Linked DNA regions of Aquitalea magnusonii. The protein of the gene in region 1 interacts with the protein of each later gene in a pairwise test. Links are inferred from orthologs where the notes say so. Each region holds a gene or a part of one and is shown in the gene's direction. Other genes may lie near its edges.

The links. Proteins that work in one complex are often made in the same cells at the same time.
Region 2: the proteins of prmA (region 1) and rplK interact in binary tests that used the Escherichia coli proteins (3 or more experiments, as listed by UniProt). The link is inferred for Aquitalea magnusonii from one-to-one orthologs.

What each region holds. Positions count from the first base shown.
Region 1 is NZ_AP018823.1:162,270-165,667, reverse strand. The notes cover bases 188-3,186. They hold prmA (50S ribosomal protein L11 methyltransferase), read left to right. Parts: upstream 188-1,238; coding sequence 1,239-2,135; downstream 2,136-3,186. Other genes in these bases: DLM_RS00815 (DUF3426 domain-containing protein), read left to right, coding at 2,132-3,186; accC (acetyl-CoA carboxylase biotin carboxylase subunit), read left to right, coding at 188-1,239. Also shown: more of accC, read left to right, coding at 1-187; more of DLM_RS00815, read left to right, coding at 3,187-3,271; DLM_RS00810 (thiol peroxidase), read left to right, coding at 3,393-3,398. UniProt on the Escherichia coli protein: Methylates ribosomal protein L11.
Region 2 is NZ_AP018823.1:4,666,543-4,669,773, forward strand. What follows is about bases 141-2,972. They hold rplK (50S ribosomal protein L11), read left to right. Parts: upstream 141-1,256; coding sequence 1,257-1,688; downstream 1,689-2,972. Other genes in these bases: secE (preprotein translocase subunit SecE), read left to right, coding at 269-625; nusG (transcription termination/antitermination protein NusG), read left to right, coding at 625-1,158; rplA (50S ribosomal protein L1), read left to right, coding at 1,689-2,384; rplJ (50S ribosomal protein L10), read left to right, coding at 2,729-2,972. Outside these bases: tuf (elongation factor Tu), read left to right, coding at 1-111; more of rplJ, read left to right, coding at 2,973-3,223. UniProt on the Escherichia coli protein: Forms part of the ribosomal stalk which helps the ribosome interact with GTP-bound translation factors.

The sequences.
Region 1 (3,398 bases):
TACGTCAAGCTGGCCGATGAATCGGTCTGCATCGGTCCGGCCCCGTCGACCAAGAGCTACCTGAACGTACCGGCGCTGATTGCCGCTGCCGAAGTGACCGACGCCCAGGCCATCCATCCGGGTTACGGCTTTTTGTCGGAAAACGCCGACTTTGCCGAACGCGTGGAACAATCCGGCTTCGTCTTCATCGGCCCGCGCCCGGAAACCATCCGCCTGATGGGCGACAAGGTATCCGCCAAGGACGCCATGATTGCCGCTGGCGTGCCCTGCGTACCGGGTTCCGACGGTGCCTTGCCGGATGATCCGGCCGAGATCGTCAAGATTGCCAAGAAAATCGGCTTCCCGGTGATCATCAAGGCTGCCGGTGGTGGCGGTGGTCGCGGCATGCGCGTGGTGCATACCGAAGGCGCACTGATCAACTCGGTACAAATGACCCGTACCGAAGCCGGTGCGGCATTCGGCAACCCGACTGTCTACATGGAGAAATACCTGCAGCAGCCGCGCCATATCGAAATCCAGATTCTGGCCGACGAATACGGCAATGCCATCTATCTGGGCGAGCGCGACTGCTCCATGCAGCGCCGTCACCAGAAAATCATTGAAGAAGCACCGGCACCGGGCATTACCGACGAGCAGCGTCAGCGCATCGGCACCGCCTGCGCCGAAGCGTGCAGCCGCATTGGCTACCGTGGGGCCGGTACTTTCGAATTCCTGTTCGAAAACGGCGAGTTCTACTTCATCGAGATGAACACCCGCGTACAGGTGGAACACCCGGTGACGGAAATGATCACCGGCGTGGACATCGTGCAGGAGCAGATCCGCATTGCTGCCGGCGAAAAGCTGCGTTACAAGCAAAGCGACATCGTGCTGCGCGGCCATGCCATGGAATGCCGTATCAATGCCGAAGACCCTTTCACCTTCGTGCCCTCGCCCGGCAAGATCGAAAGCTATCACCCGGCTGGTGGCCCCGGCATCCGTATCGACTCGCACATCTACCAGGGCTATACCGTGCCGTCGCATTACGACTCCATGGTCGGCAAGCTGATTTCCTATGGTGACAACCGCGATCAGGCCATGGCCCGCATGCGCGTTGCGCTGTCGGAAATCTCCATTTCCGGCATCAAGACCAATATCCCGCTGCACCAGGAATTGTTCATGGATGCCGCCTTCCAGCGTGGCAGCACCAGCATCCACTATCTGGAAGAGCGCCTGTCGCAAATGAAAAAGGGAGACGCATAATGGCCTGGCTGCAAGCCACCATCGATACCGATTCGGCGGTGGCCGAACGCCTGGCCGATGCGCTGATGGACGCGGGCGCGCTGTCGACCGCCATTGAAGACGCCCTGGCCGGTACCGACCAGGAACAGCCCATCTTTGGCGAACCGGGCATGCCGGTGGACAAGCTGTGGAACCACAGCCGCATCATCACCCTGTTTGCCGAAGATGCCGACGTGGCCCTGCTGATTGCCGCCGCCTGCAACGCCTGCAAGCTGGGCATGCCGGTTTACAAGACCGAGCGCGTGGAAGAGCAGGACTGGGTACGCCTGACCCAGTCCCAGTTCGAGCCCATCCGTATCTCGGACCGCTTGTGGATCACCCCCACCTGGCACGACGCTCCGGCTCCGGATGCCATCAATCTGCAGCTTGATCCGGGCCTGGCCTTCGGCACCGGCAGCCATCCCACCACGCGGCTGTGCCTGCAGTGGCTGGATGCGCATATTGCCGGTGGCGAAAGCGTGCTGGACTACGGTTGCGGTTCCGGCATCCTGGCCATTGCCGCGCTCAAGCTGGGTGCGGGCAGTGCCGTGGGCGTGGACATTGATGCCCAGGCCGTGCGTTCCAGCCGCGACAATGCGGACCAGAACAATGTAACCGCCACCTTCTGCCTGCCGGATGCCAATCCGGCAGCCCAGTACGACGTGGTGCTGGCCAATATCCTGGCCAATCCGCTGCGTATGCTGGGTCAGCTGCTGGCCAGCCACGTGAAAACCGGTGGTAAAATCGTGCTTTCCGGTATTCTTGCCGAACAAGCCGACGAACTGTCTGCCATTTATGCGCAGTGGTTTACCATGGACACCCCGGTGTTCGATGAAGGCTGGACCCGACTGACAGGAACCCGACGCCCAAGCGTATGAGCTACACCACACAGTGCCCCAGTTGCCAAACCCGTTTCAAGGTTAACGACCAGCAGCTCTCTGCCGCCAAGGGACTTGTCCGCTGCGGGCGCTGTGCGCATGTATTCAACGCTACCGAACATTTTGTCAGCGCCGAAGCCCCAGCGGCGCCCAGCAGCCCGGTCCCGCCAGCCGTGCAGCCCCCTCCCCCCGCTCCGCCAAGCCCGCCGCCAGCGGCAGCGGACCCGATGGATGACTTCGAGCTGGAACTGCCGGACTTCGACCCGCAAACAGCCGCCAGCGAACCGCCTGGCGACAGTTTCAGCCTGGATAGCACCACACCCGACGTCACCAGCAGCGCCGCCACGCCAGACACCAGCCGCGAAGCGGAAGAATTCCAGCGCGCACTGGCAGAAGCACTCAGCGCCCGCACGAGCACACCGCCTGCGCCAGCCAGCTATGCCACGGCACTTGAGGCGGACGAAGAAGCGCCCGCCCTGCCCGAGGTATTTGGCAAGCAGCGGCGTACTGCAGAGGTGGCAGCGCGCGTAGAGGCCGCCGCTGCCGAGCAAACTGCCGAAGCAGCCCCGGCACGGCCGCAAGCACTGGCGACCGAGGAAACGACAGCGCCAGAACCGCAAGAAGAGGCTAGCGAGCCGCAAGCGAAAACCCACAAACCGCTGCTCACCGTGATCATGGCCCTGCTGGCCATCATCGGCAGTGTTCTGCTGGCCGGGCAGTTGGTCTATTTCAACCGTACCCGCATCGCGGCAGAAGTACCGGAATCCCGTCCGGCCCTGGAGGCATTCTGCAGCATCGTCGGCTGCAAGGTGCCCTGGCCCAGCGACATTGGCCAGGTGCGCACTGAGTGGTCGGAGCTGGCCTTTGTCCCCGAACATGCCAACCTGATCCAGTTGTCGGCCACGCTGAAGAACCACGCCGCCTTCGCGCAGAACTACCCGATGCTGGAAGTTTCGCTGAAGGATGCCGATGATCAGGTGCTGATTCGCAAAGTGTTCTCGCCCAAGGAATACCTGAAGGCCGATGACTTCAAACTGCAGCGCTTCAATGCCAATAGCGAAGTCAAGATCACCATGCGACTGGATATCGGCAAGGTGCGCGCCATGGGTTACAGCCTGTACTGGTTCTACCCCTGAGCCCTGTTAAGTGTCAAAAAAGCGGCCTGTGCCGCTTTTTTTTCGTCCTTGATCAAGAAATCCCCGATCGCGCCTTGTATTTGCCGGCAGCCTGTCCACCATGAAAAGACAAGGAGGCCGCATGGAC
Region 2 (3,231 bases), 4.5 Mb from region 1 along the record:
ATCACCGTAGAACTGATCGCCCCGATCGCTATGGAAGAAGGTCTGCGTTTCGCGATCCGTGAAGGTGGCCGTACTGTTGGCGCCGGCGTGGTAGCAAAGATCATTGCTTGATTAATAGGTTTATAGGCCAGTAGCTCAATTGGTAGAGTATCGGTCTCCAAAACCGAGGGTTGGGGGTTCGAGACCCTCCTGGCCTGCCAATTAAGACCAGCCGGCGCTTGTGCGCCGGTTGGTCTTTTGTCGCATACGCGCAGAGAACATTCCGCACATGGAAATGCAAGATAAACTCAAACTGGCCTTGGCCGGTCTGCTGGTGGTTGCCGGTGTTGTTGGCTTCTACATGATTCCCGAAGATCAGGGTGTGTTGCGCGCTCTGGCATTCATTGTTGGTGTTGTGCTGGCGGCGGGTGCTGTCTGGCTGTCAGTGCCGGGCAAGGAGTTTGTTGCCTATGCCAATGATTCGCTTGTGGAGGCGCGCAAGGTCGTATGGCCTACCCGCAAGGAAGCTATGCAAATGACCGGCTTGGTTTTCGTCTTCGTTCTGGTGCTGGCCCTGTTCATGTGGATGGTGGACTCGGGTCTGTCCTGGTTGTTCTACGATGTAATTCTTGGTCGAGGTAGATAATGGCAAAGCGCTGGTACGTTGTGCACGCTTATTCCGGTTTTGAGAAAAGTGTGCAGAAGGCGCTACGTGAGCGCATCGAACGTTCCGAGGTAGCGGATCTGTTTGGCCAGATTCTCGTTCCGGTGGAAGAAGTGGTGGATATCAAGAACGGTCGCCGCTCCATTACCGAACGCAAGTTCTTCCCTGGCTATGTTCTGGTCGAGATGGATATGACCGACGATACCTGGCACCTGGTGAAGAGTACGCCTAAGGTGACTGGTTTTGTTGGTGGTACTGCCAATCGCCCGGCGCCGATTTCCAAGAAGGAAGTCGATGCCATCATGCAGCAAATGCAAGAAGGCGTGGAAAAGCCGAAGCCGAAGGTATTGTTTGAAGTGGGTGAAAAGGTTCGCGTCATTGACGGTCCTTTCAATGACTTCAACGGCTCTGTTGATGAAGTTAACTACGAGCGTAACAAGCTGCGTGTGTCGGTGCAGATTTTCGGTCGCGACACGCCGGTTGAGCTGGATTTCAGTCAGGTAGAAAAGCTGTAATTTTACTTGGCAGCTAGTTTGTAAGCGTATATACTGTTGCGCTTTCGTCCGGGAAGCGAGTACACGCTCGCGCTATACCCATTTTAGGAGTTTTAATCGTGGCAAAGAAAATTGTCGGCTATGTAAAGCTGCAAGTGCCCGCTGGTAAGGCCAACCCGTCTCCTCCGATCGGTCCGGCCCTGGGTCAGCGTGGTCTGAACATTATGGAATTCTGCAAGGCGTTCAACGCCCAGACTCAAGGCATCGAGCCGGGTCTGCCGATTCCGGTTGTGATCACTGCTTATGCAGACAAGTCCTTCACCTTCATCATGAAGACGCCGCCGGCGACCATTCTGCTGAAGAAGGCTGCTGGTATCAAGTCCGGTTCCGCCAAGCCGCATACCGATAAGGTTGGCAAGGTAAGCCGTGCTCAGCTGGAAGAAATCGCCAAGACCAAGCAGCCGGATCTGACCGCTGCTGATCTGGACGCTGCTGTTCGCACCATCGCCGGCTCCGCCCGTTCGATGGGTCTTGAAGTGGAGGGTGTGTAAATGGCCAAGATTTCCAAGCGCCTGCAAACCCTGAAGGCAACTGTTGATCGCAACAAGCTGTACGCTGTTGAAGAAGCAATTGCTCTGGTTAAGTCCGCTGCTACCGCCAAGTTTGACGAGTCCATCGATGTGGCCGTTAATCTGGGTGTTGATCCGCGTAAATCCGACCAGGTTGTACGTGGCTCCGTAGTTCTGCCGCGTGGTACCGGTAAGTCCGTACGCGTTGCTGTATTTGCTCAAGGTGCCAACGCCGAAGCCGCCAAGGCTGCCGGTGCTGAAGTTGTCGGTTTCGACGACCTGGCCGAGCAAGTAAAAGCTGGCAACCTGGACTTCGACGTGGTGATTGCCTCCCCGGATGCAATGCGCGTTGTTGGTCAGCTGGGTCAAATCCTCGGCCCGCGTGGCCTGATGCCGAACCCGAAGGTTGGTACTGTTACCCCGAACGTTGCCGAAGCGGTTAAAAACGCTAAGGCCGGTCAGGTTCAATACCGTACCGACAAGGCTGGTATCATTCACGCCACCATCGGCCGTGCTTCCTTCGAAGCCGAAGCTCTGCGTGAAAACTTTACCGCTCTGGTAGATGCCCTGGTGAAAGCCAAGCCGGCCGCTGCCAAGGGTGTGTATCTGAAAAAGATCGCCGTATCCAGCACCATGGGTATTGGCGCTCGTGTAGATACCAGCTCCGTCAGCGCTTAAGTTGATGTGAGTGCGGCGAGGTGGCGTGCCACCTTGCCACTGGCTTTGGGCTGGCAGGCTTGCCTGCCAGATTGTCAAAGACCGTAGGAGCCGCAAGGCTTAATCGCAAGTCACTGCCCGGTGGCCTGCATCCTGCGCAGATGGTGTACCCGAAAGTAGGCTTCTGAAGAGTTCAGGGCTCATGTAGCTCAGGGGTAGAGCACTCCCTTGGTAAGGGAGAGGTCGGCGGTTCAATTCCGCCCATGAGCACCAGTTTCCCTTCTCTATGTTGTCTCCTGATACAGGTCGCCGCTGCAAAGCGGAGCAGAAATCATTCTGCTTCATTTCAGTCTAGGAGATAGACCTTGAGTCTCAATATCGAAGATAAAAAGGCAGTCGTTGCTGCTGTAGCTGCCGAGCTGGCCGCTGCACAGACCCTCGTCATCGCCGAATATCGGGGCATCGAGGTAAGCAGCATGACCAAGCTGCGCGCTCAAGCGCGTGAGCAAGGCGTTTACCTGCGCGTTCTGAAGAACACGCTGGTTCGCCGTGCGGTTGCTGGTACCCAATTCGAAGCGCTGGCCGAACAAATGGTTGGCCCGCTCGTTTACGGTATCTCTGCCGATCCGGTTGCTGCTGCCAAGGTGCTGCATCAATTTGCCAAGGCTGACGACAAGATCATCGTCAAGGCAGGTTCCTACAATGGCGCGGTACTGAATGCTGCTCAGGTTGCTGAGTTGGCGTCCATCCCGAGCCGCGAAGAACTGCTGTCCAAGCTCCTCTACGTTATGCAAGCTCCGGTTGCTGGCTTCGCCCGCGCCCTGGCTGCATTGGCAGAGAAGCAAGCCGAAGCCGCTTAACTTATTTG